Regions from separate parts of the Paenibacillus sp. NRS-1760 genome, predicted to be linked through region 1. Evidence: predicted binding sites of a transcription regulator. Region 1 holds the regulator's gene; each other region holds the start of a gene.

Region 1 (11,161 bases):
CGTTTAACTCAGCCTCAAGCTTGCCCTTTCGAAGTACTGCCTCCATTTGCAAAATATCGTTTTGCACGGCCGTCTGATCCAGGTTAAACAGTATATCACCCTTTTTCACCTGCTGCCCATCTTCTACCGCCCACTGTTTAACCTCGGAGCCATAAGGTGCATAGATGAGAGTTTCCTGCTCATACAATGACTTTCCCTTTACTTCAACCGTATTGGCTATCGTTTCGTTCGTCACTTGGAATGTAATTGGCTGAGAATCAGAAACGAATTCTGTTTGCCTTGGAGGATTGCCTATTTTGTATAGTCCAAAACTTATCCCAATAATTATAATACCGATTATTCCCCACTTTATTTTTCTTTTCATATGTAAGCTCCTTCTTCAACCATAAATTAATCGCGCCTAATCGCTGTTAAAGCATCCGTACGTGAAGCGCTTATTGCTGGATAAATACCCGATAGTATACCTGTAGCAAGCGCAAAAGCCATGCCTATTGGAATCGTTATAAATGGAATAAAAATAATGACAGAGTCCGTCTCGCCGGATAAGTTATAAATGAGGGCATTTATACCCCATACAATCCAATACGAGAAAAGTACACCTAACAATCCACCAAGCAATCCGAGCAGTGCTGCCTCGATGATGAACATGTTGCGGATTTGAGCCAAATTCGCACCAAGCACCTTCATTATCCCAATTTGTCTACGTCTCTGATAGGTAGACATCGTCATCGCTACTACGATTGATATCGAAGCTATGATCAGAATAAACACACCAATACCAAGTGCTGCAGCTTTAATGATTTTAAATTCATTTGCGAGCTGTTCCTTCTGCTGTAGATTTGTTCGCGTCGAAACGACTAGTTTCTGCAGCTGCTTCTCTACTTGTTCAATCTTTGCTTGGTTATCTACTTTTACAATAATAGAGTTATAAGCTTCCTGCTCATCATTCCCTAGCTTCAGTTCTTTCTTTAGAAGCTCCGCCGTCTCTAATGAGACATATCCTTTTTTGTCATACATCGACTGCTCATCACTGACTCCAGCTGGCTTCTTGAGCACACCTATTACCCGGAGGGGTCCGCTCAACACGACTTGGCCATCAGGTGAAGTGGAACGAAGCTGTATTTGCTTCTGATATAAGGCTCCTGGCACACGATTTAACTTCTCAAATTGCTGATAAACCGTTTCATCATAGGGATTGGCATCGATTTGCTCTCGAATCTTACGTTTCGACTCTTCATCAATAAATCCCATTGTCGCTCCATAGTTAAGAACGATGGTTCCTAATACATTCGTTGCTTCTCCTTGATTGATGTCATTTCCAAAAGCAGAAAGCATCTCAATATCTGTACCTATAATTTCGGTTTGAATTTGTGAAGTAAGCCCATCTAACGTCATCGTCTCCATATAGTTAAGCTGTTGATATGGTGATGCCGCTTTGACATGTTCGATTTGTCTCATGATGTCAAGCTTTTGCTTGGTTAACTTGCCTTTCTGCAAAGAATCTTCATCAGCCGAAGATGCTCCGCCGCCAGCGTATGCTCCTGTACTCGCTGTTACCGTTATTTCATCCATCTTCAAGTAACTATTCATTTGTTTCTCAATGTAAACTTGAGCAGATTCACCGATACTGAGTGCGATTATAATTGCTGCACATCCAATTGAAATACCCGCAGCGCATAATGCCGTTACAACCTTTCTACGCCTTACCTGATCCCATGATAATCTTGTAATATCACTAATTCTCAATTTGAATTCCCCCCGCAAGCATACTTTCTCGTGCGGCTTCCTGATCCGTTACGAGATAACCATCTCGCAGCGTGATAATTTTTTCCGTTTGTGCTGCTACCTCACGTTCATGGGTTACGATAATAAAGGTAGTATCCATCGTTTTATTCAACTGCTTCAAAATCATAATAATTTCTTCCTCTGTTTTGGTATCCAAATTACCGGTAGGCTCGTCCGCAAAAATAACCGATGGCTCTGTTATCAATGATCTTGCAATACTGACACGCTGTTGTTGTCCTCCCGAGAGCTGCGATGGGAATAACTCTGCTTTATCAGGAATTCCCACCTGCTCTAATAACGAAAGAGCTTTTTTCTTCCGTATTGAAGGATGCATCGATTGAAATACAAGCGGAAGCTCCACATTTTCCCTAACCGTCAAGTTGGCTATCAACTCATACGCTTGAAAAATAAATCCGATATGCTTCCGTCTAAACTCTGCCAAGCGGTTTTCATTCATCGTTACAATATTATGGTCCGCAATAAAGATTTGGCCTTCTGTAGGCTTCATTAAGCCAGCCATTAAGTTCAGTAATGTAGATTTACCGGAACCGGAGCTCCCTAACAACGCAATCATTTCTCCCTTATGTACGTGAAAGCTTATTTTCTGCAGTACAGTGGTCGTTTCATGCCCATTCATAAATGAGTGGGATAACTCTTCAACTCGTAACAAAATAGCATCTCCTTTCAGTCCCCTTTAATAGACGGCAAAACTAAGGGTTAACCCTGCAGTAAACATAAAAAAACTTTCTAAAGTAGTAGATTGGCCAGCATCTACTTTAAATAGAAAGTAATTTTTTGTATGAACTATTGAATTGTAATGGAAAATCAAGCTAAATGCTAGGAATAATTAACTTCTGTCCTGGCTTTATAACTGTTGATTGCAGATCATTCCGATCTTTAATCAAATATACGATATATCTGATATCATGGCTGCCATCTGAAACTTGTTTTGCAATATTCCAGAGTGTATCACCTGATTGCACCCTAATAATTTGTTCTTCCGCGGAAGCGGCTTCGGGAGTATTACTCGAAGCGTATGTTCCCATAAGTAGGAAGCTCGTAAATAATAAAAAAAACACAGCAGTGCAAACGACGAGCTTAACAGTATGACGCTTTATGAAATGCCTAATCAAGCGGTTGACCTTTGTTGCTTTGTTCGTATCTTGTTTATGAATGGTTCTATAAAAACTTGGACTGGTTATCATTTATCAACACCCCAAACGTTTGTTCTGTTTTTAGAATACACGAACAGATGTTTGGTGTCAACGAAAAAATACGAACCTCTGTACTTAAGAACTTATGTTTGTACGAACTCGAGTTCTATGTTATAATTTTTTGCAAACCTACTAATGGAGTGATTGCAGTGTCGAAGATTTCTAACCGACAACATTCAATTCTTGAATTTATTAAGAATGAAGTTCGGGAGAAAGGCTATCCACCCTCCGTTCGAGAAATCGGCGAAGCTGTTGGATTGTTGTCCAGTTCAACCGTTCACGGTCATTTGGACCGTCTAGAGAAAAAAGGTTTAATACGCCGAGATCCTACTAAACCGCGTGCTATTGAAATTTTGGATCAAGAAGGCTCTGATGGCATTATCCCGCTTTCCGTAGCTAGAGTACCTATTGTTGGTAAAGTTACCGCTGGTGTGCCGATTACTGCTACAGAAAATATTGAAGAATATTTCCCGCTTCCTTCCCATTTTGTTGGTGACAGCAGTGTTTTTATATTGAATGTCATGGGCGAGAGTATGATTGAAGCAGGTATTCATGACGGGGATTATGTTATTGTTCGTCAACAGCAAACGGCAAACAATGGTGAGATCGTAGTTGCAATGACTGAGGACGATGAAGCAACAGTCAAAACATTTTACAAAGAGAAAAATCATATTCGTTTGCAGCCGGAAAATTCCACAATGCAGCCTATATTACTTCAAAATGTAACGATTCTAGGTAAAGTCATTGGACTTTTCCGTGATATTCATTAATACCAATTAATATGTACATAAAGAAAAGGCTGAATCAACGATGTTGATTCAGCCTTTTCTTTGGCTATTATTTTAACGATCTTGCTTAAAGGTTTGGTAACGTCTGCCATTCTCATGCCTTTCATCAAAATTCTGATTTGTGAGCTCTCCAATGACATGGGTCCAAAATTGTTGTGCGGGAACATTACGTTCAAGCTGACACAGCTCCCACTCTCCGCTATGCTTTTGTATAACTAGCGTAGCTGCTTGTTTGCCAACACCAGATCTTCTATATTTTCGCATAATAAAAAAATGTGCAAGTAAATTATAGTGTCTGTCATATTCAGTTACTTTTTTGGTTAATGCAAAGCCAGCGATCTTATCGTTCACAGTTACGAAATCATGAATTCATCAGCTAATGACAAACACCCAATCACTATGAATTTATCACGCATAACATACTGTGTATTCAACTCGTAAGGAGGTGCATTGAAAAATGTCCGGTTACGTGGGTGGAGCTTTCTCAAGCTTAGGAATCATCTTAGTATTATTCATTCTACTGGTGATCATTGCTTGCAGTTGCGGCGGCTTTGGCTTCGGATATTAATTCGTATTTGAGCCATTCTTCATATTAACAAAAGAAGATCCATCAAATGGATCTTCTTTTTGCTTTTCATACTCCTTCCAACCATTAATTTGATTTTTAAATGGAGAGATGTTAAATTACACGTTTTCTTAACAGTACGGCTGTTGTTCTTATATTAGAAATTCGTATTAGCTTCTTGCGGTCAAGTTTCGGATAATCATAAAGTAATCCTTCATATACGATTTGCATTTGCTCATGTTTAAGAAAATCATGAGGTGTAACTTGCGCGGATGGTCGTTCCCACAAGTTTATACCACTGCTCCGCATGGCTTCAGCAACAAACTGGGAGCAGAAATACGAATCTGTTGGCTCGATATTAAGCTCAAGCAGTACTCCTAACAATCCGATTAAATTGTATCGGTAATTTTCTTTATTTTTTTCAAACTCACGAATGTATTGAAGCAATGCGGCATGTTGTTTTTCTGATAAAGCAATCTTTAGAAGAACACAGCGCGTATTTGGGAAATATCGAAAGGTTCCAGTATAGACGTTTTCTTTGACAAAGCCAGCGATTAACGGGTTGTTCGCACGTTTACGCCCAAAGCTGTATATATTCTTCAGATTTATATCCAGTGCAAGTGAAGCGTGATTATAGGGTGCACCAGTAAATAATTTGATCAACCGAGTAAACCATGTGCCCGTGTCCGTAAGCAACACATAAATACTGCTATTGGTTTCTTCATCTATTCTAGTTTCTGTCATGCTGCTCACCTCATTTATCGTTGATTATCCAAGTTATAGTTAGGTCGTTTTTGAGTTTAAAATATATGTCACGATTTCGTTTATTAGCTTGGGTTGATTAGCTATTATGAATATAACAACAATATAACCACCCGAATAGTACTAACTCTATGTGGTACTGGCTCTATTCAACCTAAATAAGACCAGCCACAAACACATTATCCATGTGTTGGACTGATCCTATAAAGGTTTATTTTACTAATGACGCATATATTTCATCGACATACAAGCACTAGACCGTAGCTCTTAGACCTGTATACTTTCCTTTAGGAGCGTATTGAGTCCATTGCTTTAAATATATTTGATCTTCTCTAAAACCGTACTCAGCGCATCATAGACGCTGCTGAGCGACTATATAGGCTACTTATCGACATGTGATTAACAAATGCCTGCGCCTTCACTTCATCAGGCTTTATTTCAGCTGTATAACTGAATGTAAAAAAAACCTCAACGCCAGCAGCGTTGAGGTTTTTGAATTTTAGTAAAGTGTCAAGTACTGATCGCGTTCCCATTGGTGAACTTGTGTGCGGTACATATCCCACTCGATTTCTTTAAGTTCGTAGAAATGAGCAAGAGCATGATCACCCAGCGCATCGCAGATGATGTCGCTTCTGAGCATTTCGTCCAGTGCTTCTTTCAAATCAAGCGGTAAGCTCGGGATGCCTGCATCCTGACGCTCTTCCTCTGTCATGATATAGATGTTCCGATCTGTTGGTGCTGGTAAAGGTAGCTTGTTTTGAATGCCGTCAAGACCAGCTCTGAGCATTACAGCAAGTGCCAAATACGGGTTAGCAGCCGGATCTGGATTCCGTACTTCTACACGTGTGCTAAGACCGCGCGAAGCAGGAATACGGATCATTGGCGAGCGGTTGCTTGCAGACCATGCTACATAACAAGGCGCTTCATAACCAGGCACTAGACGTTTATAGGAGTTAATTGTAGGATTCGTAATCGCAGCCATTGCACGCGCATGAAGCAGAATTCCTGCCATGTAATGACGAGCAGCAGTACTTAGGCCAAGTTTGTCCTTCTCATCGTAAAACACGTTTGTATCGCCTTTAAACAACGATTGGTGACAGTGCATACCCGAACCATTCACGCCAAACAACGGTTTAGGCATAAATGAAGCATGCAACCCATGCTCGCGAGCAACTGTTTTTACGACTAGCTTAAATGTTTGAATTTGGTCAGCCGCTTTAATCGCGTCGGCATATTTAAAGTCGATCTCGTGCTGGCCTGGTGCCACTTCATGATGGGATGCTTCAATTTCGAAGCCCATTTCTTCAAGTGTCAAAACGATTTCACGGCGACAGTTTTCACCCATATCCATAGGCGCTAAGTCGAAATAACCGCCTTGGTCATTAAGCTCAGTCGTAGGTTCGCCGCGCTCATCGGTTTTGAACAAGAAAAATTCCGGTTCTGGACCAACGTTCATTGCTGTGTATCCTAGATCTTCTGCTTCCTTCAGTGCACGTTTCAAAATACCGCGCGGATCTCCAGCGAATGGCGTTCCGTCTGGCATGTAAATATCACAGATCAAGCGAGCAACACGATCTTGAGTTACCCATGGGAATACAACCCATGTATCAAGATCAGGATACAGATACATATCTGATTCTTCAATACGTACATAACCTTCGATAGAAGAACCATCGAACATCATTTTGTTATCCAACGCTTTTTCAAGCTGGCTTACAGGAATTTCAACATTTTTAATTGTTCCGAGCAAATCCGTAAATTGCAAACGAATAAATCGAACATTTTGTTCCTGTGCTATACGTCTAATATCGTCTTTAGTGTAACTCACAGAATCATCTCCTTAGTTTGCGAAGCAATAGTTATCATGTTAAATTAGCGCTTATTTAAGAAACGAGTCAATTGTCCTTGAATTAGCGAAGCTTGTCCAGGTCTTTTCTCCAGCAATTGCTGTTTAAGCAGTCGGTGAAGCTGCTGATCGGATAGCTCACGGCGCTTCACTTCCGATTGCTCACTGACAATTGTCGCATCATCAGATTCCTTGGATACAGGATTCATTACTTGCTTAATGCCGGCGATATTAACGCCCTTCTCAATTAACGATTTAATTTCCAAAAGCCGTTCTACGTCATTAAATGAAAATAACCGCTGATTGCCTGCTGTTCTTGCAGGAACGATTAGTTCATGCTGCTCGTAATAACGGATTTGGCGGGCTGTTAAATCCGTCAGCTTCATAACGATGCCGATGGGAAATAAGGCCATATTTCTGCGAATATCATCAGCCATGTCGCATCAACCTTCCAGTCGCTCTTTTATATGTTCATTCTAACCGTTACAACGCAAATGTGTCAAGTTATGTAAGGTTTAATCACAATTAAACCACTGTCTACAAGGCGATATAATGCGGTTAAAACACCATATTTAGCGTGAGCATACGTCAGTCCACCCTGCATATATGCAATGTAAGGTTCGCGTATTGGAGCATCAGCTGATAGCTCTAAACTGCCTCCTTGAATGAACGTTCCTGCCGCCATAATGACAGCATTCTCATATCCAGGCATGTCCCAAGGCTCGGGAACCACATGCGAATCAACAGCAGCTGCCTGCTGTATCCCTTGAACAAAAGCGATTAAATGATCAGCTTGTCCAAAACGAACCGCTTGGATGAGATCTGTACGCGGCTCATTCCATCTCGGTTTTGTTTCGAACCCAAGCTCTTCAAATAAAGCAGCAGCAAGCACACTTCCTTTGATCGCTTGTCCGACTAAATGAGGGGCTAAAAATAAACCTTGGAACATGGAGCGAAGCGTGCCTAACATTGCGCCTACCTCGCCGCCGATGCCCGGAGCAGTCAAGCGGTAAGCAGCAGCTTCGACGGCAAAAGCTTTCCCGGCAATATAGCCCCCCGTTTCAGCTAAGCCCCCGCCTGGGTTTTTGATAAGCGAGCCTGCCATCAAATCTACTCCAACTTGAGTAGGCTCGAGCAGCTCTGTAAATTCACCATAACAATTGTCCACAAAAACAATCAGGTCCGGCTTTATTGCTTTTACCCTATTTACGATAGTTTCAATCTCCGAAACGGTAAATGAAGCTCTCCAATCGTAACCACGCGAGCGCTGAATACCGATGACCTTCGTTTTTTCCGAGATCGCTTGCTCAATTTGAGCCCAGTCCAATCCACCATCCTCAAGGAGCGCTACCTCAGAATATTTCACGCCCCAATCCTGCAAGGAGCCCATGCCGTCTCCAGGCTTCCCGATAACTTTATGCAGCGTATCGTAAGGTCTTCCCGTAACGTACAGGAGCTCATCCCCAGGGCGCAGCACTCCAAATAAGGCACAGCTGATTGTATGTGTTCCAGAAACGAAATGCGGCCTAACAATAGCCGCTTCCGCTCCCATTACCTCTGCGTAAACAAGATCAAGTATTTCACGTCCGCGATCATTATAGCCATATCCCGTTGAACCGGTAAAATGAAAATCGCTTACTTTGTGATGTTGAAACGCTTCTATGACCTTCCACTGATTCCGCTCAGCTATCTTGTCAATGCTGCGAAAAGCTTCTGAGGCAAGCACCTCGGACTGCTCTGCTAGCTGCTCTAGGTGCTCCCATAGTCTTTGGTTTACATGTTGCCTGTTCATTATGATATCTTCTCCTTAAATTTTGCATAGCAAAATCACTTCGTAAGCATATGCCTAAGTTTTGCGCAGCAAAACTACTTCGCAAGCAAACCCTACTCAATATATTGTTTCAAACGATGACCGTGCTGCTCGTATTCCTGCTTACTCACATGAACGGTTAGTCGTAAGCTTTCTTCATTCACTTCTTGATTGATAACCTCACCGCTTCGATAAGCAAGTGCGATCAAATCTCCTCGCTCTGCTGGTACGTTAAAGATTACTACGTCTCCGCTGAGCTTATCTTGCACGGTTTGCTTTAACAGCTCTAGATCCCCAGCATCATACGCGCTAATGACAAGATTATCGCCGCTAGTAATCGGCAAATCTGCTAAAGAACCGTTATTTACACACATATCCTTCTTATTGTAGACCATAATATAGGGTTTATCCGCAGCGCCAAGCTCACCTAATATTTTGTTAACGACTGCAATTTGCTCATCCCGCATTGGAGAGCTGCTATCGATGACATGAAGCACTAGATCAGCTTCGCACACCTCTTCTAACGTCGCCCGAAATGCTGCTACAAGATCTGTCGGCAAGTTTTGAATAAAACCTACCGTATCTGTAAGTATAATTTCTCGGCCATTTGGCAGCTCAAGTGTTCTTGAGGTGGGATCAAGCGTTGCGAACAATTGATTTTCTACATACACATCTGCATGAGTAAGCTCGCGAAGCAGTGTCGATTTCCCGGCATTCGTATAGCCAACAAGAGCTACTTGAATGGCGCCGGATTTTTTGCGACGCTCGCGATGCAGTTTACGGTGGCGGACAACCTCATCAAGCACCGTCTTCAGGTCAAAAATCCGATCACGAATATGACGGCGATCCGTCTCGAGTTTCGTTTCACCTGGACCGCGGGTACCAATGCCTCCGCCAAGCCGTGACAAGTTTTTACTTTGTCCAGATAGACGTGGCAAAAGATAGCTGAGCTGCGCCAGCTCAACCTGAATAATACCTTCGCGCGTTTTGGCACGACCTGCGAAAATATCCAAAATCAACTGGGTACGGTCAACGATTTTCAAATCCAGTGATTCTTCCAAATTACGAACCTGAGCGCCGGACAGCTCTTGATCAAATATAGCCGTTGTAGCGCCCAGTTCATCAGCTAGAGCCTTAACCTCTTGAACTTTTCCTTTGCCGATAAACCATTTGGAATCGACGGTTTCTTTGTTTTGCGTAATAGTCGTCAGCACTTCAACCCCTGCTGTTTCCGTCAGCTGTACAAGCTCCTGTAGCGATAGCTCGGGGTCTCCGCCTTTCCGCTTGTCTTTTGACGTAACTAAGCTAATCAGAATCGCTTTTTCAATCATGTTCGTATTCGTATCGAATGTTATCTCGCTCATCTCATACTCCTTCTAAACTACGCAATCATATTGGTTTCGTGTCCCACTTTAAATCATCTGGTCTAATCGTCATTAATTCCTGCTTTGCGGGAACGGAACTGGCATACTGCGTAAGCAAACGAACGGCCTGAAACCTGATCGCTTTCTCTATCACATTTCGAACATACCTGGCATTGCTGAACGAGAACATAGTGTTTAGCTTTTCCTGCATTAAATGCTGTCTTAGTTTAAATATGGTCTGAGGCTGCAATATATAATCACGGTCCTTAGCCATGAGCTCACTAATCTGAATCAGTTGATCAACCGAATAATCTGGAAACTCAATTTGGATCGGAAAACGTGACGGCAATCCTGGATTTGTGAGCAAAAAATCGTCGATTTCGGCAGGATAACCCGCGAGTATGAGCACAAAATGATTTTTGTGATCCTCCATTGCTTTTACAAGCGTATCGATTGCTTCCTTGCCAAAATCTTTTTCCCCGCCCCGAGCTAGACTGTACGCTTCATCAACAAACAACACGCCGCCGATTGCTTTTCGAACGAGATCTCGCGTCTTCTGAGCGGTATGTCCAATATATTCGCCAACAAGATCAGCTCGCTCCACTTCAATCAAATGTCCTTTGGTGAGTACACCCATCTTTTGAAACAGCTTCGCGACGATGCGGGCGATTGTTGTTTTCCCTGTCCCTGGATTGCCTTTAAAAATCATATGATACACATGAGAGCCGCCAAATAATCCTGCTTCAGAACGCATTCGGCTAATATAAAGCAACGCATATATTTCGTACACAAGAGATTTCACATTGTCCATGCCAATCATCGGTTCAAGCTCTTTCTGAATGTCAGCATAATGATCGACGCCCGGCAGCGGCTTCACTGCAGGCAACGGTTCTGTCTCTAAAGCAGGAGCAGAGGCCCCAGTCTGAAATGTTTCTTGCGTTCTTAGGACCACATTGATTTGACGGGAAGGCCTTGCAGTGCCATTGCCGGATCCCGATTTGACGTGTCCACTCATCTGTGGCATCAC
Region 2 (11,161 bases), on a different contig from region 1:
CGCGGTCTAGCTCCCAAATAAGCGATAGCCATTATATATCCCCGATAGCGCTCATCTTCCATTCGTATTTCATCGGCCTGAGCTTCGGTTACAAGTTGTCCCTTGGTCAATCGATAACGAATCAATATATCTTCATGCACGGACAGTATAGCTTTCTCTGACTCGGCAAAGAGATGGTATAATTTCCGTTCTTTTTTGTCTTGCTTAACGGATAATATCATCCATTCTTCTTCGGTTCTTGAATGCCTTTGGGTCATACGGTACATCCTCTCTAAACACAGCTTCGCCGTCCCTAACAGGACGGCGAAGCATCAACACGTATAATTGCCGGACAATTTATTCTAGATCTTCGAACTCTTCATCGTCTTCATCAGGTTTGAAATTAGCCTGAGTTGCTGCTGCAGACAAGTTGCTCGCATCGCGAATTTGCTTTTCAATAACTTCGGCAACATCCTTGTGATCTTTCAAATACTGCTTCGCATTCTCACGACCTTGGCCCAGACGCTCGCCATTGTAAGAGAACCATGCTCCGCTCTTCTGAACGATATCCATCTCAACACCGATATCAACAAGCGTACCTTCTCTGGAAATACCTTCGCCGTACATGATGTCCACCTCAGCTTGCTTAAACGGTGGAGCAACCTTGTTCTTAACAACCTTAATACGAGTACGGTTACCTATCATGTCATTGCCTTGCTTCAGCGTCTCAATACGACGAACGTCAAGACGTACGCTCGAGTAGAATTTCAATGCGCGTCCGCCTGGTGTTGTCTCGGGGTTACCGAACATAACGCCGACTTTCTCACGCAATTGGTTAATAAAGATCGCAATTGTTTTCGATTTGCTAATTGCTCCCGATAGCTTTCTCAAAGCCTGAGACATCAGACGAGCTTGAAGACCTACGTGAGAATCACCCATGTCGCCTTCGATTTCAGCTTTCGGTACGAGTGCCGCAACGGAGTCAATAACGATAATATCTACCGCACCGCTTCTTACAAGAGCTTCGGCAATTTCCAAAGCTTGTTCGCCTGTATCAGGCTGCGAAAGCAATAGCTCATCAATATTTACACCAAGCTTGCTTGCATAAAGCGGGTCAAGCGCATGCTCGGCATCGATAAAGGCAGCTTGTCCGCCAATTTTTTGAACCTCAGCAATCGCGTGAAGAGCTACTGTCGTTTTACCAGAAGATTCTGGTCCATATATTTCGATAACCCGTCCACGCGGTAATCCGCCTATTCCCAAAGCAATATCTAGAGCAAGCGAACCGCTAGGCACGGTCTCAACTTGCATGTGTGTGGATTCTCCCAATTTCATGATGGAGCCTTTACCAAATTGTTTCTCAATTTGACGCAAAGCCATTTCTAGTGCAGCGCGACGATCCGACAAGAAACTCACATCCTTCTTTATTTATAATTTTATGATACCTTTTTTCCGGCAGGTTGACAAGCATTTTTTCGAACATACATTCGCCTTTTCGCTTCGCCCCCTTAAATGGACATAAAAAAACCGCAGCAAAGGTAATCTTCGCTACGGTTCTTCCGATAACTAAGCTTTATTATAACGGTCAAACCGTCAATTGACAAACATTATTTATGGCAATCATCCATTTGCCAAACATGCATCTGCCATTCCTAATCAGCAAAATTACCGTGCTTGCAGCGCAAGCCACAAACGATACAAAGCAGACTTTACTGCTCTCATTCTGATCATGCCTCTGCCGCCACTCAAATTCAGCGTATGAACAGCGGTCGGTTTGCCGCGCTCGGCAATTCCTACATAGACAAGCCCCACTGGCTTGCCTTCTGATTGTGCTGGACCAGCAACTCCTGTCAAAGAAACGCCAAAATCAGCATCGGAGAGTTCTCGAACCCGCTCTGCCATTAAAGCGGCAGTCGAATCGCTAATCGCTCCAGGAGCCCCTTCGCCTTCAAGCTGAGTCATCGGAATGCTGAGCAAATGATGCTTCATTATATTGGTGTAGGTGACAACCCCTCCTACGTACTCTCCACTGCTTCCAGGAACGTTTGTAATTAGCTCGGCAAGCAAACCCCCACTAATGCTTTCCGCGCTCGCCAGCTTGCGTCTTGAGGCTCTCAGCAGGTGTATAACCTCCTCCTCCAGAGGGATATCCTGCTCTGCATACAAATATTCGCCTACCCGCTCCTTAATCTGCTGCACACTTTTATCGATTTTCAGATCAGCCTCAATGGAAGAGCTCGCTTTGGTCGATATGCGTATCGAAACCTCGCCTTCCTTTGCATATGGTGCGATCGTAGGATCAAGCTGCCCATCAATCAGATCCAGAAGCTTAGCTTCGAGGTTGGATTCACCTATCCCCGCAAACTTTAAAATGCGAGAATAAAGCGGATTGGCCTCTCCCATCATCGAACGCAGCCACCGTTCACCGGCATCTTCCATCATCGGCTTCATTTCACGCGGCGGTCCCGGCAGCAGCAAATAAAGTGTTCCATCAACAGACAAACCGTTGCCAACAGCTAAGCCTGTAGTATTTTCCAACGGAACCCCGCCATCGATCATCAAAGCCTGACGACGATTGCTCTCCACCATATGAATGCCGCGCGAGCTGAACATCTGCTCAATTGCTGACATAGACGGCTCATGAATACTCAGCTCACGGTTCAAATAATCAGCTAATACATCTTTTGTAAGATCATCTTGTGTTGGTCCGAGTCCGCCAGTAAAAACAAGCAAATCCGCTCGGCTTCTGCCGATCTCAATGGCTTGCCTCAGGCGAGCAGAATTATCCCCAACTACAGTCTGAAAATAGACGTCTACACCCAACTCTGCAAGCTTCTGCGATAAGTATTGGGCATTCGTGTTAACAATTTGCCCGAGCAGCAGCTCTGTCCCGACTGCAATAATTTCTGCTTTCATGATTCAAGTTCTCCTTCATATTCAAATGTATGAGTAATTATAGCCATATAAGCAAAAGCATCTCCCCTTTTTGACGGAAAGATGCTTTACCATTATTCTACCGGAATCAGATGTTTGTTTTTCAAGAAATAATCAATGCCTGAGTAAACCGTAATAGCAGCTGCTACCCAGCTTGCAATAACATCGAATGGAAAATCAATAAAATTGAATGGGAAATTATTAATAAGGAGAGCGATAATCATCGTAATTTGAATCGCCGTCTTCCATTTCCCCCAAGTGCTGGCAGCCATAACAGAACCCTCTAAAAGTGCGATTTGACGAAGTCCTGTAACAGCAAACTCTCTACTGATAATAACAATGGCAATCAGCGCATTAAGTTTATCCATTTCAACAAGTGAAATGAGCACTGCCGCCACGAGAAGCTTATCCGCCAAAGGGTCAAGCAGCTTGCCGAGGTTAGTTACAATTTTGTTTTTCCTTGCAATATAACCATCTAGACCGTCTGTACTTGCTGCCACAATAAAAATGAGTGCCGCTGCAATTTGATTGTATGTAATGGAGAAGTCAGAAATCGTGAACGACCCCAAATCCACTTTAATAAGCAGAAAAAACATAATAACCGGCACCAAAAATATTCTGGCTAGTGTAATGCGGTTCGCCAGATTCACGCAATTCCCTCCTCAGATCGATCTAACTCATAGGTGTGCGTTACGCGAACCCTTTGTTTGTAAAAAAAATCAGATTTTTGTCCCAGCTGCAATTCATTTGTTAAGCAGCTTTGAGTGACCGCATGTGTTTTTTCTCTCATCTATGTATCCCCCAGATCCAACTGTAAAGCTGTCTAAACAAGTATAATACATGCCATTACACGTGTCAAAAGCGGCTAAAGCCTCATTTTTCATCTATGGCTTTACCAAAACGAAAAGCCCCGTTTCTCGGAAACCGATGAAACGAAGCCTTTTTAAATATAAGAAAGTATATATTTTGCACCTACTCATCTTATATTTCTTCGTCAAAGCTGCTTCGGCATCCAGAGGACGCTGAAGGTGTTTTTGCTTGTTAGGAACGATAATTAGTAAATTGAAGCTCTACAGGCAAATCAGCTTCCCTAAGCAGCTTCATAACAGCTTGCAAATCATCTAAGCTTTTTCCAGAAACGCGCAGTTGGTCGCCTTGAATCAAGCTTTTTACCTTCAGCTTTGAATCGCGGATAAGTATATTAATTTTTTTTGAAACATCCTGCTCAATACCCTGTCTTAGCTTAATGCGCTGACGAACCGTATTGCCGGAAGCACCTTCAATTTTTCCATAGTCCATATTTTTAATTGGAACTCCGCGTTTTACCATTTTGGATAATAAAATGTCCAGCACACTCTTAAGCTTATACTCATCCTCTGAAGCAACAACAAGATCTTCCTTCTCAAGTGCAATGGAACTCTTGCTGCCTTTGAAATCAAAGCGTGTTTCAATTTCCCGCTCCGCCTGCTTAATCGCATTGGCTAATTCTTGCATATCCACCTTGGATACAATATCAAATGCATTTTCTGATGCCAATTCAATCTCTCCTTTGTTACGGTAATCATTATTCCGTTTTCGTTTGATTCGTTTCCGTACCTGTACCTGTACCTGTACCTGTGTTAGTGCCAGATTCAGTTCCAGTATCAGTATTTCCACCTGTTGCAGCGTTTTCGTCAATTAGAGGTTTAAGCAGCAGCTTCTTCGAGCCTGCTCTGTCCCCGTCAGGAACAATAACGCCATCAACCTTAATTTCCGTCAAATCTGCTCTACCAACATTGATATAAAGCGGACCCGTAAGTTCAAATGATTCTACACTACCGTCCTCAGCATTCGCAGAATAAAGCTTCTCGCCTTGATTGCTGTCTGAACGTACCTCTAACCAGCTTCTGCCGCCGCTCACTTTAACTTCAACCTTATGGGCAACGCCAACAGGACCGATATCATATTGATCCGCTTTGCCTACTTTGCTTCCGAAAGTAACCGTTGTTGGTGCTTGAGTTGGTGTTGGCGGTGTTGGATTGTCGGTTGGCGTGTTTTCGTTTCCACCCGCGGTTCCTCCCTCGTTCGTAGCTGGAGGTTTTGAAACTTCCGTGATATTGGTATTGTTGTCGGTTTGTTTGGCACCACCTGTGTCATTATTAATAACATACACCCAGATGACGACAACAATTAAAATAAGAAACGACCACATCATCACATTGAAGCCGATTTTCCCTAGTCTTTCTGAAGACTGGGACTGCACACGTCTTGGTGATCTTGATACAATCGGCTCAGATATTTGTTCTACCGGCGCTGCAGGCACCTCATGCTGATACAAACGAAGCACTTCGTCCGGATCAAGCCCAACAGCTTCTGAGTAATTTTTCACAAATGCTCGTACATAAAAAGGACCAGGCAAAACCGTGTGGTCTCCACTTTCAATCGCTTCCAAATACCGTTTTCTAATTTTTGTCGTTTCTTGAATATCATCAAGCGTTAATCCACGTTGCTCTCTCGCCTTGCGAAGCAATTCTCCTAAGTCAGACATGAGACGGCCTCCTTCCGATTAGAAATCGTCTGTATAGTTAGTTGTAAAGGACTCATAAGAAATTTCTTCATCTGGGTTGTTCCGTAATTCAACAATAATATCAAAATGGCTGTAATCGTAATTGGATTCCTTAATAAATATGTCCGGATGCTCAATTACTTTAGTTGATGGCATAGCCATAATTTCCTGAAGCAAGCTGTAATGCTTTTCATTTGAACGAATCGTACTGACGATGCCATCAATGATAAAAATCGTATTTGGCTGCATTTCGTCCTCTGACATCTGGCTTCTAACCGTCTGGCGCAATAAGGTGGAGGACACAAAGGACCATCGTTTGTTCGAGCATACGCTTCCTGCAATAATGGATTCCGTCTTCCCAACTCGCGGCATCCCTCTTACTCCTATAACCTGATTGCCGTCTCGTTTAAACACTTCACCCAAAAAATCGACCAAAATGCCCAACTCATCGCGTGTAAAACGAAACGTCTTGCGATCATCAGAGTCACGCTCAATGTAGCGTCCATGTCGCACTGCCAAAATATCTACAATTGTAGGCGTTCTCAGTTTGTTAACAGTAATATTATCTACTTTTTGCAGCATTTTGCCAAGCAACTCAATCTTCTCATCATCGTCAGTTTGAAGCAGCATGCCCCTTGTTCTATCTTCCACACCGTTAATTGTCATAATATTAACCTCAAGCATACCGAGCAATGAGGCGATATCTCCAAGTAATCCCGGGCGGTTTTTATGTATTTTGTATTCCATGTACCATTGTTTCGATTCCAATGCGGTCACCGTCCTAAACCTGTTCTTGTAGAAGTATGTAAAAGAAGATTACATACATCATGAAACATAATTCTACAAGTTTCGTCACAATCCTGCAACCCAAAAAGAAACATTGCAGAAAAGCCTCCTAGAGGAGGCTCTTCTGCTTCTGCTTCTGTTAAGGAAGATGACGATTTCGTACGATTGCTGCTAAGACTCCTGAACGAGCTTGACCATTAAGCATGCAAGTGTTTTGCGTTCTGCTTCATCGCCAGCGTCCCATAGCTGCTTCAATACGCGTTCTTCCTCATTTTTCGGATCGACCTTCTCGTCGAGAAAAGTACCGATTTCATAAGCTAAGCTTGAAATCGTTTCTTCCGTCATGCCGATTTTTTTGGCTTGCGATACACGCTCTGCCAAAAATTGCTTCCATGTTGCAAAATTAGAAAGTACGGTTGACATGTTTCTTCGCCTCCTAAGGGTATAGAAAAAAATCATCAACAGTCATATGATGCGTAAACACTGTTCTAATTATGCAACAAGCTTGTCCCAAGAAGCAGCTGCCACCGACTACGTATGCCATCCGCCATTCGGACTAATGACTTGGCCCGTAATATAGGAAGATTCCGGCAGTGCAAGAAAATATACAAGTGAGGCAATTTCATCTGTTGAGCCAAAACGTCCAACCGGAATTTCCTGCTGAATAGCTGCCTTTTCCTCTGCATTGAATCCATCCATCATTTCTGTCTCAACTGCACCAGGAGCAACCGCATTGACAGTAACGCCTGTCGGCGCCAGCTCTTTCGCCAGCGCCTTAGTAAAGGCGTTCATGCCACCCTTCGTCGTGGAATAGAGAACCTCACACGAAGCTCCTGACATTCCCCAAATAGAAGAAACATTTATGATGCGGCCAAAGCGCTGTGCAATCATATTCGGCATAAATAGCTGCGAACAAAGGAACATTCCTTTTAGGTTAACCGCCATCACATCATCCCATTCTTCCTCTGTCACATCCATTAACATGCCATAATGTGAAATTCCTCCATTATTAACCAATATATCGGGAAGCATATTATGGCTCTCCAGCTTCTCCCGCATCCGCTCCAGCTGCTCCTTAGAGCGCAGATCAGCAGAAATGGTTAACACATTCGCACCAAGAGCCATACACATTCGTGCCGTTTCATTTGCTGTTTCATGAGATTGCAAGTAATGGATAACGATATTTACGCCTTCCGCTGCAAATCGTTTAGCAATAGCTGCTCCGATGCCGCGGCTTCCCCCCGTAATAAGAACCGTCATCTGTTGGAGCGTCTTCATTTTGAAGGCTGTTCCACAATGGATACTGCAAGCTGATCGAAATCAAAATGCTCGCGGAGCCGTTCATTCACTTGTTCAAGTGTACATTTCTCATAGAAATCGAGGACGTCGAACATGTCGCTGTCACGGAATCGATATCTTGTAAATTCACCGGCAATTGCTTCTGGGGAGTTAAGCATACGCAAATATCCACCGATTTTTTTACGTTTGGATCTTTCAAACGCAGTAGGCTCAATACCGCTTACCAAAACGGCTTCAACCGCCGTTCGGATTTGCTTAATAAGCTCATCAGGATTTGGAGTATCTCCGCCGATAACGGAGAAAGCATAACCCGTACTCGAATTATACTCGCTTCCAAATGAATCAGAGATCAGATCATTTTCATACAGCTGCTGATAAAGCTTAGAGCTAGGCCCAATTAAAGCATCCAACATCAGCTTAGTCGTTACTTCTTGACGAAGAAGCGCTTCCCCTTCAAGACCTGTCTGCTTTTCTTTGAAGCCCAGCATGCATTTAGGCAATGATACAGGAAGCTCCGTTACCTTACGCGCAATTTTCACTGTTTCCGGCTCTTTCTCGAAATAACGTTCAATCGGTCCTTGAGGTTCAAACGACTTGCTATTTTGATTGTCGCGGACAAGCTGGAATACTTCCTCCGCCTTCACTCCGCCAACAACAAACAACAACATATTTGATGGGTGATAAAACGTTTCATAGCAGCGATATAGCGTTTCCTTATCTATTTGCCTGATGGACTCGACAGTGCCGGCGATATCAATATGAACAGGATGCTCATGATAAAGCGCATCAATCAATCCAAAATAGACTCTCCAATCCGGATTGTCGCGGTACATATTGATTTCTTGCTCAATGATCCCTTTTTCCTTCTCCACATTTGTATCCGTAAAATAAGGATTCTGAACAAAATTGATAAGCGTCTCTAAATTCGCGTTAATTTGCTCCGTAGCCGAAAACAAGTATACGGTTCGGTCAAAGCTTGTAAAGGCATTAGCCGATGCACCTTGAGAGGCAAATACTGCGAAAATATCACCTGTAGGCTCTTCAAACATTTTATGTTCCAAGAAATGTGCAATACCGTCCGGCACTTTTACAGGCGGCTGGCTGCCAACTGAAAAACGGTTGTCAACGGATCCGTATTTTGTAGAAAATGTCGCGTACGTTTTATGAAAGCCTTCCTTCGGAAGCACGATAACTTCAAGTCCATTATCAAGCACTTCACGATACAAGGTTTCCTGAACATTTGGATAATTTAGGGTTTGCACCTTTTATGCCTCCTTTCGATCGCGCAAAAAGTAAATCGTATCGAGCTGTACTTGCTCTGCAACCTTAACGATATCCTCAGCTGTTACCGCTTGAACCTGCTCAAGCAGCTGCTCTGCACTTCGATCTTTACCCGTTAACACGCCATTAAAATCATAAGCGATCATCTCATACGCTGAGTCTTGAAGCTCACGGAGGTGATTGGATATCATCGCCTTGGTTTGATTCATCTCAAGCTCCGAGAGCTTTCCTTGACGCATGCTTTCAAGCTGCTCTTTAATAATCACAACTGCTCGCTCGTAATTTGCAAACTCAATTCCGGATTGAATTGTGCATAGCCCTTTATGTCCATCAAGACGGGATGCAGCATAATAAGCCAAGCTCTCTTTCTCGCGCACATTCAAGAAAAGCTTAGAATGAGGGTATCCGCCCAAGATGCCGTTGTACATTAATGCAGCTGGATAAGCATCATCAACATACCCGACTCCCGTACGAAGCCCTAAATTCAGCTTGCCTTGACTGACCTCCATCCGTTCTGTAACCTGTTTCACTTCCTTAACAGGGTGGTGGATATTAGGAGTGGAATAAGCAGATGGTGAACCATCCTTCAACTTGAAGGCGCTCGACACAAGCTTCGTTACTTCCTCAAGCGTCGTATCTCCAACGACATACAAGTCAAGCGCAGCATTATCCAGCCACTGCAAATAGGATTCATATAGTGACGATGAGGTAATGGATTCGATTTCAGCAAGCTTGCCTAGTGGATGCAAACGATAAGGCTCATCCGCGCACATTTCTTCCAAGCAGCGCTCAGCGGCGTATCGAATTTTATCATTTACGATCGCCTCTAAACGTTTTTTGAGCGTCGTTTTTTCGGCATCTACATACTTCTGATGGAAACCATTCTGATCTATGAGCGGATCTGTTATTACATCACCTAGAAATTGCAGCGATTCTGCAAGAAGTGGAGTATCGGATGAAACAAACTCATCATTTATGACATCCATTCGAAATTGGACAATCTGAGAGTCGCCTCTTTTATATACATCAAACCCAAAGCCTGCGCCATATAAATCGTCAAGCTTCTCACGAAAAGTAATCGTTTCTGGTAATTTCGCCGTGCCTCTTCTCAGTACAAACGGAATAAGAGCAACCGGTGTTACTGTTGCTTCTTCAAGTGAAAGTCCCGCAAATAACGAAATGGCAAACGTTTTGAATCGTTTTGTAGGCAATACATGCAGACGAATGCGCTGCAGCTGCCCTCTTTCAAATGTGGACACTCGGTTTGCTCCTTTCAACGGCGCGTTATAGAGTAAATCTATTCCATTAAACAAATCACTATACCATTCTAACCTATAGGAAATGGAAGAAGCAACCACTGCTGCACTAGGCAGTAACGGCTGCTTCCTTTCGAGAATGGCTTATAGTTACATACAGAATATATGCTTGCCGATTGTTTTAATTTGTGTTCTTGTCCAGATCCATTTTGAGGTTGCTGTTTCTGGATTGAAATAATAAAGACAACCGCCGGAAGGATCTTGGCCGTTAATGGCATCCATAACTGCCTCGCGCGCTTTCGCATTAGGCGTGAGCCAAATTTGCCCGTCAGCAACCGCTGTAAAGGCACCAGGCTGAAAGATGACGCCATAAATCGTGTTAGGGAAACTTTGAGACTTCATACGGTTAATAATAACCGCAGCAACTGCGATTTGACCTTCATACGGCTCGCCTCTTGCTTCACCGTATACGGCATTAGCCATAATCTGTATGTCATTTTCCGACAAGCCTAATCGGTTGGAACCTCCAATGGGTGCCTTATTGCCGGAAGAACCAGCATCTTCTTTACCGCCAGAATTAGAACCGGAAGCAGGCGGGGCTGCTGCTGATGGCGTCCATTTTTTTGTTGCTTCCCAAAGCTTCAGCTTTGTTTTGGCACCGACAATACCGTCCGATTTAAGCCCAAACTTCCATTGAAACCAAGTGACCGCATTTTTTGTGCTCGATCCAAACTTACCGTCTATATCACCTTTAAAATAACCGAGGTGCTTTAGCCGTCCTTGCAATTCTTTTACGTCTTGTCCAGTTGAGCCTACCGTTAAGGTGGCGTTGCTGAACGTTTCCTTTACTCCGTCATGCTTTCCACTCAGTAACGAAAAGGAACCGAACAACAACAGCACGATAATCGAGGTCACCAAAATCAAACGATTTCTCATGATGGGATCTGCCTTTCTCTTGCAAGTTAGTTCGCTTAAGGTAGCGTTACCTAACTTTAGTATGAGAAGTTGATCCCACTTCTATGCACTTCGTTCCGTTTTCTGCAAACTTCGGAAATTATGAGCTAGCTCTTCCAGCTTGAAA
Region 3 (11,161 bases), on a different contig from region 1:
CTCCTTTACAAAGCTTATATGTTAATTATAGAAGTTATTCTTCACGAAGTCAAAGAAAATGTTTGCAAATACCTTTAGGTAATGTTATAATATATTTAGAAAGTTAAAGATTAGCTTTCGGAAAGGGTGAAACAAATGAAGGATTGGGTTTTACTTCTTACGGCACTCATACAATGTTACACGGCAATCATGATAAGCCGGACAAGCCGTAAGGAAAACAAAAAAGGAACCCCACGCAAGCGCCGCAAACGCAAGTAAGGTTCCTCGGAGAGGTCGTGGTAGCGACCTCTCCACCCAATCTTAACATATAGCAAGATTAAAATAAATGGAGGGATCTCGATGAACGTAATTACATGGATCGTAATAGGCGCAGCATTGGCTCTCAGCATCGTTGCGTTAGTAAGAGTAGTAAGAAATAGAAAATAGCCCAGTGAGGCATTGGAGGCGTTAGATGATGTCAAAGGTTATCGAGTTTCCTGCAGAACGAATATCGAAAGGGGTCCACACTTATTATCCTGAGATGAAAGAGCGAAAGGTCACAGCACAGATTGAAGCGCGTTTGAGTTATTACGGTAAGCACTACTTCCTTTATACAACACTTGAGCTCAAGGGGCGAGGGATAGTTCAAAATGAATCTTCTCGCCCAGAATTAAAAAGTTACATGGTGACTACTAAAGCCTTCGATAAACTGAAGCAGCTATATTCAGTTAGTTTGGAGAGATTGCTTGATTAATTCAAGCCCTTCGGGGCTTCCGAGGAGGAAAAGGAAATGGAGAATACAACGATTGAGATTACTGGAAGAGAACAGTATTTAATCGAACTTGCATTAAAACGTTTTTTTGATCAACTAGAGCTAGAAATTAATCGTAAACCCAAGTATCAAGATATAGCACGTCGCAATGAAGTCGCCGCACTGTATCATAAAATACTACACAGTTCAATGCAATGTATATAACCGCCTGATGAGTCCGCAACGGGCGCGGACGAAACCTAAGGCAGCAGCCGGTAAGGTCGCGGATCTCCGCAGCGAGCTGGTCATGCATGGCCGGCCTTTACATAGATTGTTCTTTGAAAACTTCAAGTAATATCAAGAAATAGTACATATATGGAATTTTAGAGTAAAAAGTGCTATATCTTGTCATGTGAATGCCACCAATAGGTGAAGGCACTAATCGATAACAGTGTAGTTGATGCAAGGTTATCAGGAGGTGATCCATTATCTAACGTCATACGCTCAGAATTGCGACGAGAACAAACGTTTGGTCTATCTGCTTGTATGTGGAAACCAAAACACAAAGTGCCTCACAATCGAATTTGGGGCGTCTGACGGTTTCTTTTTACGACAAGTCAACTCCGCAGGATCGGTCGGCTGCCGAGATCATAACGAGGAGGCACCTTCGTTCTGGTGACACAGCCTGCGGGGGAATGTTAGGTCGAAGCCTTATTTAACTAAAACAGCACACAGAGGGGAATACCCCGGAGTTTTAAAGGTGTGCATTTGATGGCCCAAGCCGGGCATGGCGCATTGGCGGTAGGCGCATGTAATAAATTACCGCTCTTTGTTATGCGGGTATAGGTTGTACCGCAGCCTTACAAGCTGCTGAGGTGGGTTCAAATCCCACTGCTCGCTTAAAATCATTCTTGTTAGAGAACAACTGTGGATGTTATAATGAACAAAATATGGAATTGATTGGGGATAGCTTATGGAAAGGGTTTATTCAATTGACTACATAAAGTTTTTCGCAATTTTCGCAGTTGTAATAATTCATACGACAACAGTAGATACTCAGCTAGGATTGATATTAAACACAATATCGCGGTTTGCTGTACCATTTTTCTTTGTTGCTTCTGGCTACTTAGTTGGACAAAAATTATTGAAGAGCAATATTGACGGATTGTCATACGTTAAAAAGTATCTTATGAAAACTACAAAAATCTTTGGCAGCTGGCTTCTGATTTATGTGGTGTATGACTTATTGATCTCAACTCTAGTAAACTTACAGAACGGAAAAGATGTACAGCAGGGCATCATCAATTATTTTAACGAAGGTTTCAATGTTCTGAACATTTTTTATTACGGCACTTTTTCGAGCGGTTATCAGCTCTGGTTCTTGCCCGCATTAATTTGGAGTACAATTATAGTATTCCTATTCCATAAGCTTAATCAAATAAAGCTATTACTGGTTATAAGTTTGCTGCTCAATCTTGTTGGCCTTTTTGGTCAAGCATACTCGGGCGTTTGGTCTTTTAGCATTCCTATCTCAACGCAAGATACATTGTTTTTCGGATTATTTTATACCTCATTAGGTTTCTTTATAGCGAAGTATTACCAGGCTGTTAAATTGAAATTAAGTAATTGGACATATGCGGTTCTAATTTTTGTATTCTTATCACTGCAGATATCCGAATCTTGGATGTTGGATTCTCCAAGCGGTTATTTTATATCAACTATCTTCCTAACAATTTCAATATTCTTATTTGTTTTAAATAACAAGCCACTAGGTCAAAATGCATTAATATCTAAAATCGGCTCACAATCACTTGGAATTTATGTGATGCATGTGTTAGTTATAAGCTTGATTAACTTTGGATTATCTACACTTAACTTAAGCGCTGTTAAAGAAATGGTACTTTTTGAAATTCTTTTTGCTCCAGTTGTGTTTGTTATCTCATACTTCGCGTACAATGTTCTGCAAAAACTAAAGTATATGGTTGTAAAACCTGAAAGCAAGAAATCGAATCAATTGAAACCAATAAAGAGCATATAAATATGATTATTCCAAGAGAGCCTAACAGCTCTCTTTTTCGTTACGCCGATCCTGCAAGGCGATATGGTTTTGACATTCTCCATACGCCTTGTTTGCTCATTTCCTTCTCCGGTCACTGACTGTACGTGTAAGGATTCGGCTCGCAGCGGCAATGGCATGCCGAATTAAATGCCATTTCTTCACCCTTGAATAAAGAACGTGTGTTCGCATATAATAAGAACATCAGATATGAAGGACGGTGCTCTTATGGCGAATAAATTAACGGGTAATGGGATGTGGGAAGCGAGTAGAATGATGCTTCCTGAACATAAAGTTCGGATCAATCAGCTTGCTGAGGAACAGAAGAAACGTGTTCGAATTTATCTCGATGAACAAGATTGGGAAGATATTTCGAGGATTGTAGCTCAATCATTGGAAAGAAAAGAACCAATTAAACTTAAGATGTTCCATGAGCTTGAAGAACTTGAGGTTAACGGCATCGTGGATCGCGTGGATCAACTACAAGGTCGTTTTATGGTTGATGGTGAATGGTTCAAGATTAGAGATATTGAGGGTGCCCAGCTTGATGATTGATCGTCAGAAATTAATCGAGTATCTTGAAAATAACGCTGAGCTGCTGAGGTTGAAGATTGACGGATACGATGAGGCGAAGAGCATAGATAGCGGGATGATTCTGATGTGGGTCGCCAAAAAGATCATGCTGACGCATCTTCTGGATGATTTATATAATGGCAAATTTGATACAGCTCACTTAGAGGAGAATGAAGATTAATATTGAACACTCTTACAAGAGGAGGCGGTTCAGTGTTAATTGATGATTATATAGGTCACATAGTAGTCGTTGAGCTTGATACTTCGTTGACGTATCAAGGATTGCTAGAGGCTGTCAAGGACGAGTTTATTACTGATTATGTTAAGGTGACATTTGGTAGTAGCGTAGATTGGCTGCCGAGACATGAAATATATAAAATCACTCCTATTTATCCCAAACGCTTTGTATCTGAAGAATGAATTCATAAAAATAACAAGAAGCCATTCTTGCTGCTGTTAAAGCGCAAAGATGGCTTTTTAAATCCAATAATTATGATAAGCCGATTAGCGAATCTTGAAGTCACAATTGGCTTTCAAGTAGTGCATCCCATTGATTTTGACAGTGTTTGGATGAATTTGTTGGATAACTCCGCCGTAATCAATGATTTCATCATCTTGGTAAGCAACAACGGGGGTTTTGTTAAACATAGCAGCTAAAAGATGAGCGTCGTTAGTCAAAGCAAAGCCTGATTTAAACATTATCCAACAGCTTGAAAAACACGCTAAAAATAATGAAAATCGCTCCAAGTAAATAAATCGGTATTATGATTCTGGAATGTATGATATTACCAAGTGATACAAAGAATCTCAAAATAACACCTCCTTTATACCTAGTTCATTCGACACCAAAAGAGGAAATCCTTTCCTTTTGTCGAAATGTGATTCAGGGGGCGAGTTACTTGAAATTATTATGGAAGGTCATCTTGGTTATTATTGCATTATTATTATCAATTATGATGGCATTTGGTGATGCTATGTTGTTTGGTATGCTTTTTAAAACCCGACGAGAACGAAGGACAAAGGGGCTTGATCAAAGGTTATTTGATTGGGCTGTGATGCAAATGCCAAATAAGACATTGAAGTTTTGGAAGTGGAATAGTTGAGATAGTCGAAGTCGTCCAAATGGAGCGGCTTTTTTTATTGTCCAAAATGAGGAGGTTTTGTAATTGGCTAATCTTATTTATGTTGGTCCAACCATTCAAAGTTTAGGATTTTCGCAGAATGCTGTGTTTAAAGGTGGAGTGCCTACAGGATTATTGGGCGTTTATAACTCTAACGCGGATATTCAACTATTAACAGTAGTATACGCAGCTGCAGGAAAGACTTGGGCTCAAACTCAAACACCTGGCACACCTCAGCATGATGCTTATAATCGTTTGTCAAAAGCAGAAACAAAAGATCAAACTGGAACAAAACCTGATGGAGGAAACTCTGAGGGTGGAAGTGGTGAAATTCCTGATCCATATGAAACACCAATTCCATCAAAACAGAAGCGATCTGATGGCACGATTGTAAATCCAGCAGATGCTTATACACCTGAGGGAGCATTGAAAGTAGTTCTTCAGGGGGGATCAACTGGAGCCGGTGGATCTGATGATTTAGTTGCTACTGAATTTTTCAGTGGTTCAGGCGATATGACAAAGAATTTTAGTGTGAATATGAAGGGCTTTGTCATAAGCAATGATCACACTAGCGATTTAAATTTTACAATAGCGGGATTAGGTACTATTCCTGTTCTAGGTGATCCAACAGGTAATAAAAAAGGTGAGGTCTTTAACCAACGCCTTGAAACGTTCTCATCAGTAAAGATAGTTGCATCAGGTCCGTTTAGAGCGTATGGTTTAAAATCGCCTGGTACCATTATTGATGTAACTGAGCCTAATCCTGTTACAAGTCTTGCTGAAGTAAGTAAGACATCGACAAGTATTCAACTATCATGGATAGCTTCAACGTCACCCGATGTCATAAGTTACGAAATTCTGCAGGGTGGTTCTGTTATAGCTACAGTGACTAATACGTCCTACACCATTACTGGATTGAGTCCACAGACACAATATAATTTATCGGTACGTGCAAAAGATGCTTCTGGTAATGTTTCTACAAGCGTGTCACTTATAATCACCACAAATGCATCAAATATCATTTTACCTAATCCGGTTTCAAATATGTCTGCGGGCACACCTACAGAAAGTTCAATTACATTAAGCTGGACGCCATCCACTTCACCCGATGTAATCAAACAAGAAGCAGCTTATTCAATTGACGGAACAAATTTCACGATTGCTAGTGCAGATATTACTGTCGGTGTTACGAGCTTTATGTTTACTAACTTAGCTGCTAATACAGTTCATACGTTACGAATAGTAGCTATTGATAGTGCGGGAAATCGATCAACTCCTGTGACTTTGCAAGCAAAAACGGCGCTAGCTATAACAAATCCAGTTATTGATGCATCTAGAACATTATTCTTAGAAAACCCTGCGAACTTGTATTCTGTTCCTAATCCTGATAATTACTTCGGTGGTACTGGGGATTTCACACTTGCTGTAACTGTTAAAGTAGCTTCTAATGGGACAAACGCAGCAACAATACTTGTGAGTCGTTGGATTAGTGCTGGAACTGACAATGTCATGAAGCTGGAGTTTGCATGGAACAATTATATCCAGGCAAATCTATTCGGAATGCGAGCAGACGGAACAACTAATTGGTATCCTTCTGTTTCTACTAGCCCGACAACATACACTGATCACAGTATGTATTATCATATAGTTTTTGAACGCGAAGGAACGACGATTAAGATCTATGTAAATGATGTTCAAGTTCAACAGCTATTTATCAATTTAACAGATAAAGTGCGACAATCATCGAGTCTTCCGCTTGTTATAGGTGAAGTTGGTAAGATGGCAACATTTAAGAATGTATCATACTACAATCGTGCATTGTCAGCAGCGGAAAGAACACAGAATTTCAACGCTCTTAAATAAAGGTGGGATATCATTGTTTCATAAATCAGGGTTACCAGGTCCTGCGGGTCCACAAGGACCAGCAGGCAGCGGAAGCGGCGGGGGTAGTTCTAAGTTAATTATTGGCGGTAATGTGAAATTCGCAGTTGATTTTATAGCAAAAACCATTGCATTTACTCCGTTTAATTTATGGAATGCTACTTCTGCCTTCACTCTTTCGGTCGGCACCAAAACGTTTACAACCGAAATGGGAACGACTACTTTTTATTATGTGTGCTTATTAAATAACACAATCGAGCTAAAAACTGCAAATGAAATGGCGGCATATGCCGGGTATCCGATTTTCGGGATAATGAACAATATTGTTTTTCCGTTTTCTTATCCTTTAAACCAAATTGGCGTTCGCGGCGGTTCAATATTCGGGCGTCCCGATCTGTCGATAGGCGAATGGACTCTTATTGGAGACAGCTTAACACAGGGGACATCATGGTGGCAGTACGTAAAAGAACAGTACTATATTCCAATCCACACAAACTTAGCGGTTGCTGGTAGAAAAATGTCCGGTTCTTCTGGAATGTGGAAAGACAAAGATACAGTAACTGCAACGACTGACTTAGTAACAATCATGGGCGGTACGAATGACGAGACTATCCACTCAGCTGGTGGAGCCGGGACGCTTCAAGCAGTGGGTTCGACGTTTAATACAGAAACTTATATCGGAGCTTATCAAACGCTAATCGAGGGTCTGCTTGCTAAAAACCCGAAAATGAAAATCATCCTTATGACGCCACCGAGAGCGTGGACGGATACAACCGGGACAACTTTAAGAAGCCAGTTGAAAGTGGTAGGGGATGATGTCAAAAAGATTGGTCAGTTTTACAATTTACCCGTTATAGATATGTATAACAATATGGGTTATAACGAAGTTAATCAGAAAACATACCTTACTGACGGTTTGCATTGGACAACTGAAGGTCACAAGCGAGTAGCTTCATTGGTATGTGGTGCACTGAGACAATATTATTAAAAGTAGTTTTTATCAACCTATTTTAGGGAGAGTTAGGAGGTTGGATCTTGACTGGTCAAAGCTTTATTTACATGGGCCCGACAATCGTAGGATTAGGGTTGGTCCAAAACACGGTATTTAAAGATGGGATTCCACTTTATTTACGCGAAACCATTGCTAAGTCAGAAGATATACAGGCTCTAATTGTAGTTTTTTCAGATATGGCGAAAACAAATAGTGAAATTAATAATGTTGGTAGTTCACTGCATGAAGCGTATAAGCGATTATCTGGCGATTATGAAATTGTGATTAGACCACCTAATGGAGGCGGTGGGGGCGAACACGGTGGAGGAGGAACTCAAGGACCTCAGGGTCCAGCCGGTCCACAAGGCCCTAAAGGAGATAAAGGTGATAAAGGGGCTACTGGTGCAACTGGCCCCGCAGGTCCAACAGGACCACAAGGACTTAAGGGTGATAAAGGTGATCAGGGAATTGCAGGTCCACAAGGCCCTGCAGGACCAACTGGTCCACAGGGGCCGGCTGGAAATGGATCGGGATCTGGTTTGCCTAGTACAACCTATATTGTTGAACTTACAAGATGGGGGATTACAACTGGTATCCCTTCGAAGCCTTACATTGATGCTGATTATATTCGGGCCGATAATAATGTAAAAGGTATAAACGATGCAATACAGTGGGCATATGCTAATGGGTATCGGTACATTGTTATGCCATTTGGTAGTTATCCGATTTGCTATCCTAGAGAAATCGTCATTGATAAGAGTTACATGACTTTAGATTTAAATGGATCCACATTCCAAGTTTTATATGATTCAGAAAGAAAGTCTCCATTTGATACAAGAGCAACCACTGACTATTATAAGTTTGCAGGAAACAGTTTTGCAATTGTTGGTGCTCATTACTCTGAAATCGTTAATGGGGAAATATTAGGCGAACGTTTGGATAGAAGCTTTGTTGACCCAGCAGAAGTTGCAATTGAATGGTCAACGGGTATTTTAATTCGGAAAGGTTCAAGTTTCTGTGGAATTAGAAGAAATAAAATTGCGTTTTACATGGCTGATTCCATTGGATTTAAGTCTGATTCAAATGAAGAGACCGCTGAGTTTAATTTGACTCTAACAGTGAATGATCTTAGTCGTACAACTGGTCTTCCGATTGCATCGACAGCGGATACTTTGATTTCACAAATGATGACGATTCCGACAACTGCCGCTTACCCATCACATAATGCTTTTTGCATAATGGGACAAGGTTATACTCGTCCAACGAATCTCATCTCAAAAGATGTGGGAATATTTTATTATCGTGCAGATGACTCTTTTATTTGTTCGATACCGACTCAAAAGATTTTCACTCCAATGACAATTCCTCCAGGAGCCAAGAAATATCGGTTTCTATTCTATAACGAAACTGATACAAGCAGGGTAGGATCGACACAGTTGGCTATTCATCTTAAATTTGGATTGGTTGTTCATAACACAATTATTGAGGACTGTGAAATATACGGGAATCATAGGGGTGGCATTCAACCAGGCGGAAGCGAAAACATTATACAAAACAATAAAATTCATGATATCGGGGTTGGGCTTTTACCAGGTATTGATATCTATGGAAAGCCGATTTTTAATGATCCAACTCGATATGCAATAAACCAAGAGGATTTCTATGGTGATTCGATCACTATAAGAAACAATCTAATCTATGGCTGCCATACAGGGATTTTGTGTGGGAACTATAATTCTACGATTGAGAATAATCGGATTTACAATTGTCCGTCAATTGGAATCAATTTATATACAACACTTAAGAGTGTAATTAGAGGGAATTTCATATATAAGTGTGGAAGTCCGGTCGGTCTGATGGATTCCCATTTCGGCAACGCTCACGTGTTAATCACTGAGAATACTTTTGTTGGTGGTAGTACTGGTTATATCAGTGCTGTAGGATACCACGTTACAATTGAGAAAAACACCTATATTGACCCACTGAGTATATTCATTCCTGATAATGATTTTTATGTTTTTAAAGATAATCGTATCAAAGTTAACTCCTACTATAATGGTCTCATGGTAGTTACATCTAATAAACTTGAAAATTGTTTATTTGATGTTCGGGGTACAGCCAAAAAAACGATAATCTTTAGAGCGGATGTTTATAAAAATTGTGTCTTTCTTAACACCCAAGTTAGAATGCAAAAACGGGTCAATACAGTACGCGGATCTGTAGATATATCTGATTGCAGTTACATTAACTGTACGTTTGATAATCACATTGAGCCGGATACTAAAAAAAGAATAATTAACGTTAACCAAAGCAAGTTCTTAGATACGATAATTTATGCTGGCGCAACAAATGTTGAATATGAAAATCCTGAAATAAAAATAAGAAACAGTCGAATTGCCGTAAACACATTAGCTAATTTAATTAGTGTAAATACAAATCGAGCATTAAGTTACGGAATTATAGAATTTGATAATTGTGATGTGAATATATCGAATCCGAGTTTGCAATCACTCATATTAAATGGTTCTACTACTGTACATGATACATGCAAATTAACAATCAGAAATACAAATGTGGAGTATACCGGCGCTAATTCGTTAAACCTTATTTATTACTCACACATTAATTCAATGCTTGCTCTCGTCTCAGTAGGAAACACATTTAAAAACTTAATACTTCCAGCACAGGATGCAGGTGTTTATATTGGGTATGATCCATTGACTCACGCGCTTTCCGAGCCAACATCGGGTTATTTTCCGCTAGGTAGAAAGATTGAGCAGGCTGCACCAGTTTCAGGTGGGTTTGAGGGTTGGCTGCCGGTTACGCCAGGTACAGCCAATAAGACCGCGTGGGCTGCTGCTACGGCCAAAGTGAAATACGACCAGATTAATGCAGGCGGTTATGTTTATGAAGCGACCACAGCTGGCACGACAGGCGCGAGTGCGCCGACATGGAGCACGACACTGGGTGTAATGGTGACCGATGGAACGGTAATTTGGCAGAATATTGGGCCACTCGCTGTATTCAAAACATATGGTCAAATAGGGTGAAAAACGTTGCAAAACAAAAATGGAATTTCAGGTCTCAAATTAACTCGTTTGTTCAATAAAATCAATAGTTATCGAATTATTCCTCTTGTTATCTCTGGGTAACACCTAAAAAACGGCTGAAACCCTTGGTATTACTCGTTTTTTTCGATGTGCTTTAAATTCCGAGGTAACAGGTCGTGGATATAAACAATAAATGATAACAATGAAGTAATAAAGATCTAAAGATATATTGTTTTTTTAACTCTTTTAAAGCTGTCAAAAATGAAAGAAAAAAGCCCTTGCAACTTAGCATGAGCGCAGGGGAACAAGTGTTAGGCTTATTTTATAGCTTAAACGGCTATTAATCGATTTGACGGGCTATCTCACGTATCAGTATAATGGGCTTGTTCTTCCTCTCTTGTTACTAAGTGCGTATGCTTTAAAGATCTTATTGCGAGCGTAGCGTTATGCAGGATCAATTGCATAAAGTGCGCTTTATTTTTTTATCGTTTTTAAAACACCGTCTCAGTTACATTAGTGCTATAAAGGGAAGTATCATACAAAGGATGATTTAGGATCATTCAAATGGAGGAATTTAGCATGGATGCGGAAAAGCTAAATGCGATCCGGAAAATCCGTAAGGGCATGAGTTGGGGAGCACAAGATCAAGGAATTGAGCAGTTGACTGATAATGAAGTATTTCTGCTGGATTTGGTGGAAACGCTGCTAGAAGAAGCTAAGCAGATGGACGCTCCCATGATCGGGTCTCTAAAAAGCACA

The links. The regulator LexA, encoded in region 1, represses DNA repair genes until DNA is damaged. The targets are predictions, from matches to a motif close to CGAACATATGTTCG.
Region 2: recA (recombinase RecA) is a predicted target of LexA. The motif match lies at 1,456-1,469, and genes of this name have one in related genera.
Region 3: ACIFSR_RS26960 (YolD-like family protein) is a predicted target of LexA. The motif match lies at 2,962-2,975, and genes of this name have one in related genera.

Annotation. Positions count from the first base shown of each region.
Region 1 covers NZ_JBITPK010000013.1:487,626-498,786, reverse strand. Annotated here, with positions in the region: gene ACIFSR_RS17850 (efflux RND transporter periplasmic adaptor subunit) at 1-364, opposite strand, end outside; gene ACIFSR_RS17845 (ABC transporter permease) at 391-1,746, opposite strand; gene ACIFSR_RS17840 (ABC transporter ATP-binding protein) at 1,736-2,455, opposite strand; gene yneA (cell division suppressor protein YneA) at 2,616-2,990, opposite strand; gene lexA (transcriptional repressor LexA) at 3,149-3,769, shown strand; gene ACIFSR_RS17825 (GNAT family N-acetyltransferase) at 3,842-4,138, opposite strand; gene ACIFSR_RS17820 (sporulation protein YjcZ) at 4,245-4,355, shown strand; gene ACIFSR_RS17815 (hypothetical protein) at 4,467-5,096, opposite strand; gene glnA (type I glutamate--ammonia ligase) at 5,614-6,942, opposite strand; gene ACIFSR_RS17805 (MerR family transcriptional regulator) at 6,987-7,397, opposite strand; gene ACIFSR_RS17800 (aminotransferase class I/II-fold pyridoxal phosphate-dependent enzyme) at 7,460-8,752, opposite strand; gene hflX (GTPase HflX) at 8,845-10,134, opposite strand; gene ACIFSR_RS17790 (AAA family ATPase) at 10,160-11,149, opposite strand.
Region 2 covers NZ_JBITPK010000006.1:151,224-162,384, forward strand. Annotated here, with positions in the region: gene ACIFSR_RS03100 (regulatory protein RecX) at 1-257, opposite strand, end outside; gene recA (recombinase RecA) at 337-1,386, opposite strand; gene ACIFSR_RS03110 (competence/damage-inducible protein A) at 1,645-2,895, opposite strand; gene pgsA (CDP-diacylglycerol--glycerol-3-phosphate 3-phosphatidyltransferase) at 2,988-3,563, opposite strand; gene ACIFSR_RS03120 (hypothetical protein) at 3,560-3,703, opposite strand; gene ACIFSR_RS03125 (YajQ family cyclic di-GMP-binding protein) at 3,955-4,449, opposite strand; gene ACIFSR_RS03130 (RodZ domain-containing protein) at 4,478-5,440, opposite strand; gene ACIFSR_RS03135 (DUF3388 domain-containing protein) at 5,459-6,226, opposite strand; gene ACIFSR_RS03140 (DUF3243 domain-containing protein) at 6,416-6,667, opposite strand; gene ymfI (elongation factor P 5-aminopentanone reductase) at 6,776-7,522, opposite strand; gene yfmH (EF-P 5-aminopentanol modification-associated protein YfmH) at 7,519-8,805, opposite strand; gene yfmF (EF-P 5-aminopentanol modification-associated protein YfmF) at 8,809-10,083, opposite strand; gene sleB (spore cortex-lytic enzyme) at 10,231-11,016, opposite strand; gene ACIFSR_RS03165 (DNA translocase FtsK) at 11,135-11,161, opposite strand, start outside.
Region 3 covers NZ_JBITPK010000020.1:38,961-50,121, forward strand. Annotated here, with positions in the region: gene ACIFSR_RS26940 (hypothetical protein) at 452-733, shown strand; gene ACIFSR_RS26945 (hypothetical protein) at 770-955, shown strand; tRNA gene ACIFSR_RS26950 (tRNA-OTHER) at 1,567-1,630, shown strand; gene ACIFSR_RS26955 (acyltransferase) at 1,704-2,768, shown strand; gene ACIFSR_RS26960 (YolD-like family protein) at 3,015-3,341, shown strand; gene ACIFSR_RS26965 (hypothetical protein) at 3,334-3,540, shown strand; gene ACIFSR_RS26970 (hypothetical protein) at 3,573-3,779, shown strand; gene ACIFSR_RS26975 (hypothetical protein) at 3,864-4,058, opposite strand; gene ACIFSR_RS26980 (hypothetical protein) at 4,259-4,462, shown strand; gene ACIFSR_RS26985 (fibronectin type III domain-containing protein) at 4,526-6,343, shown strand; gene ACIFSR_RS26990 (SGNH/GDSL hydrolase family protein) at 6,357-7,349, shown strand; gene ACIFSR_RS26995 (right-handed parallel beta-helix repeat-containing protein) at 7,397-10,402, shown strand; gene ACIFSR_RS27000 (hypothetical protein) at 10,982-11,161, shown strand, end outside.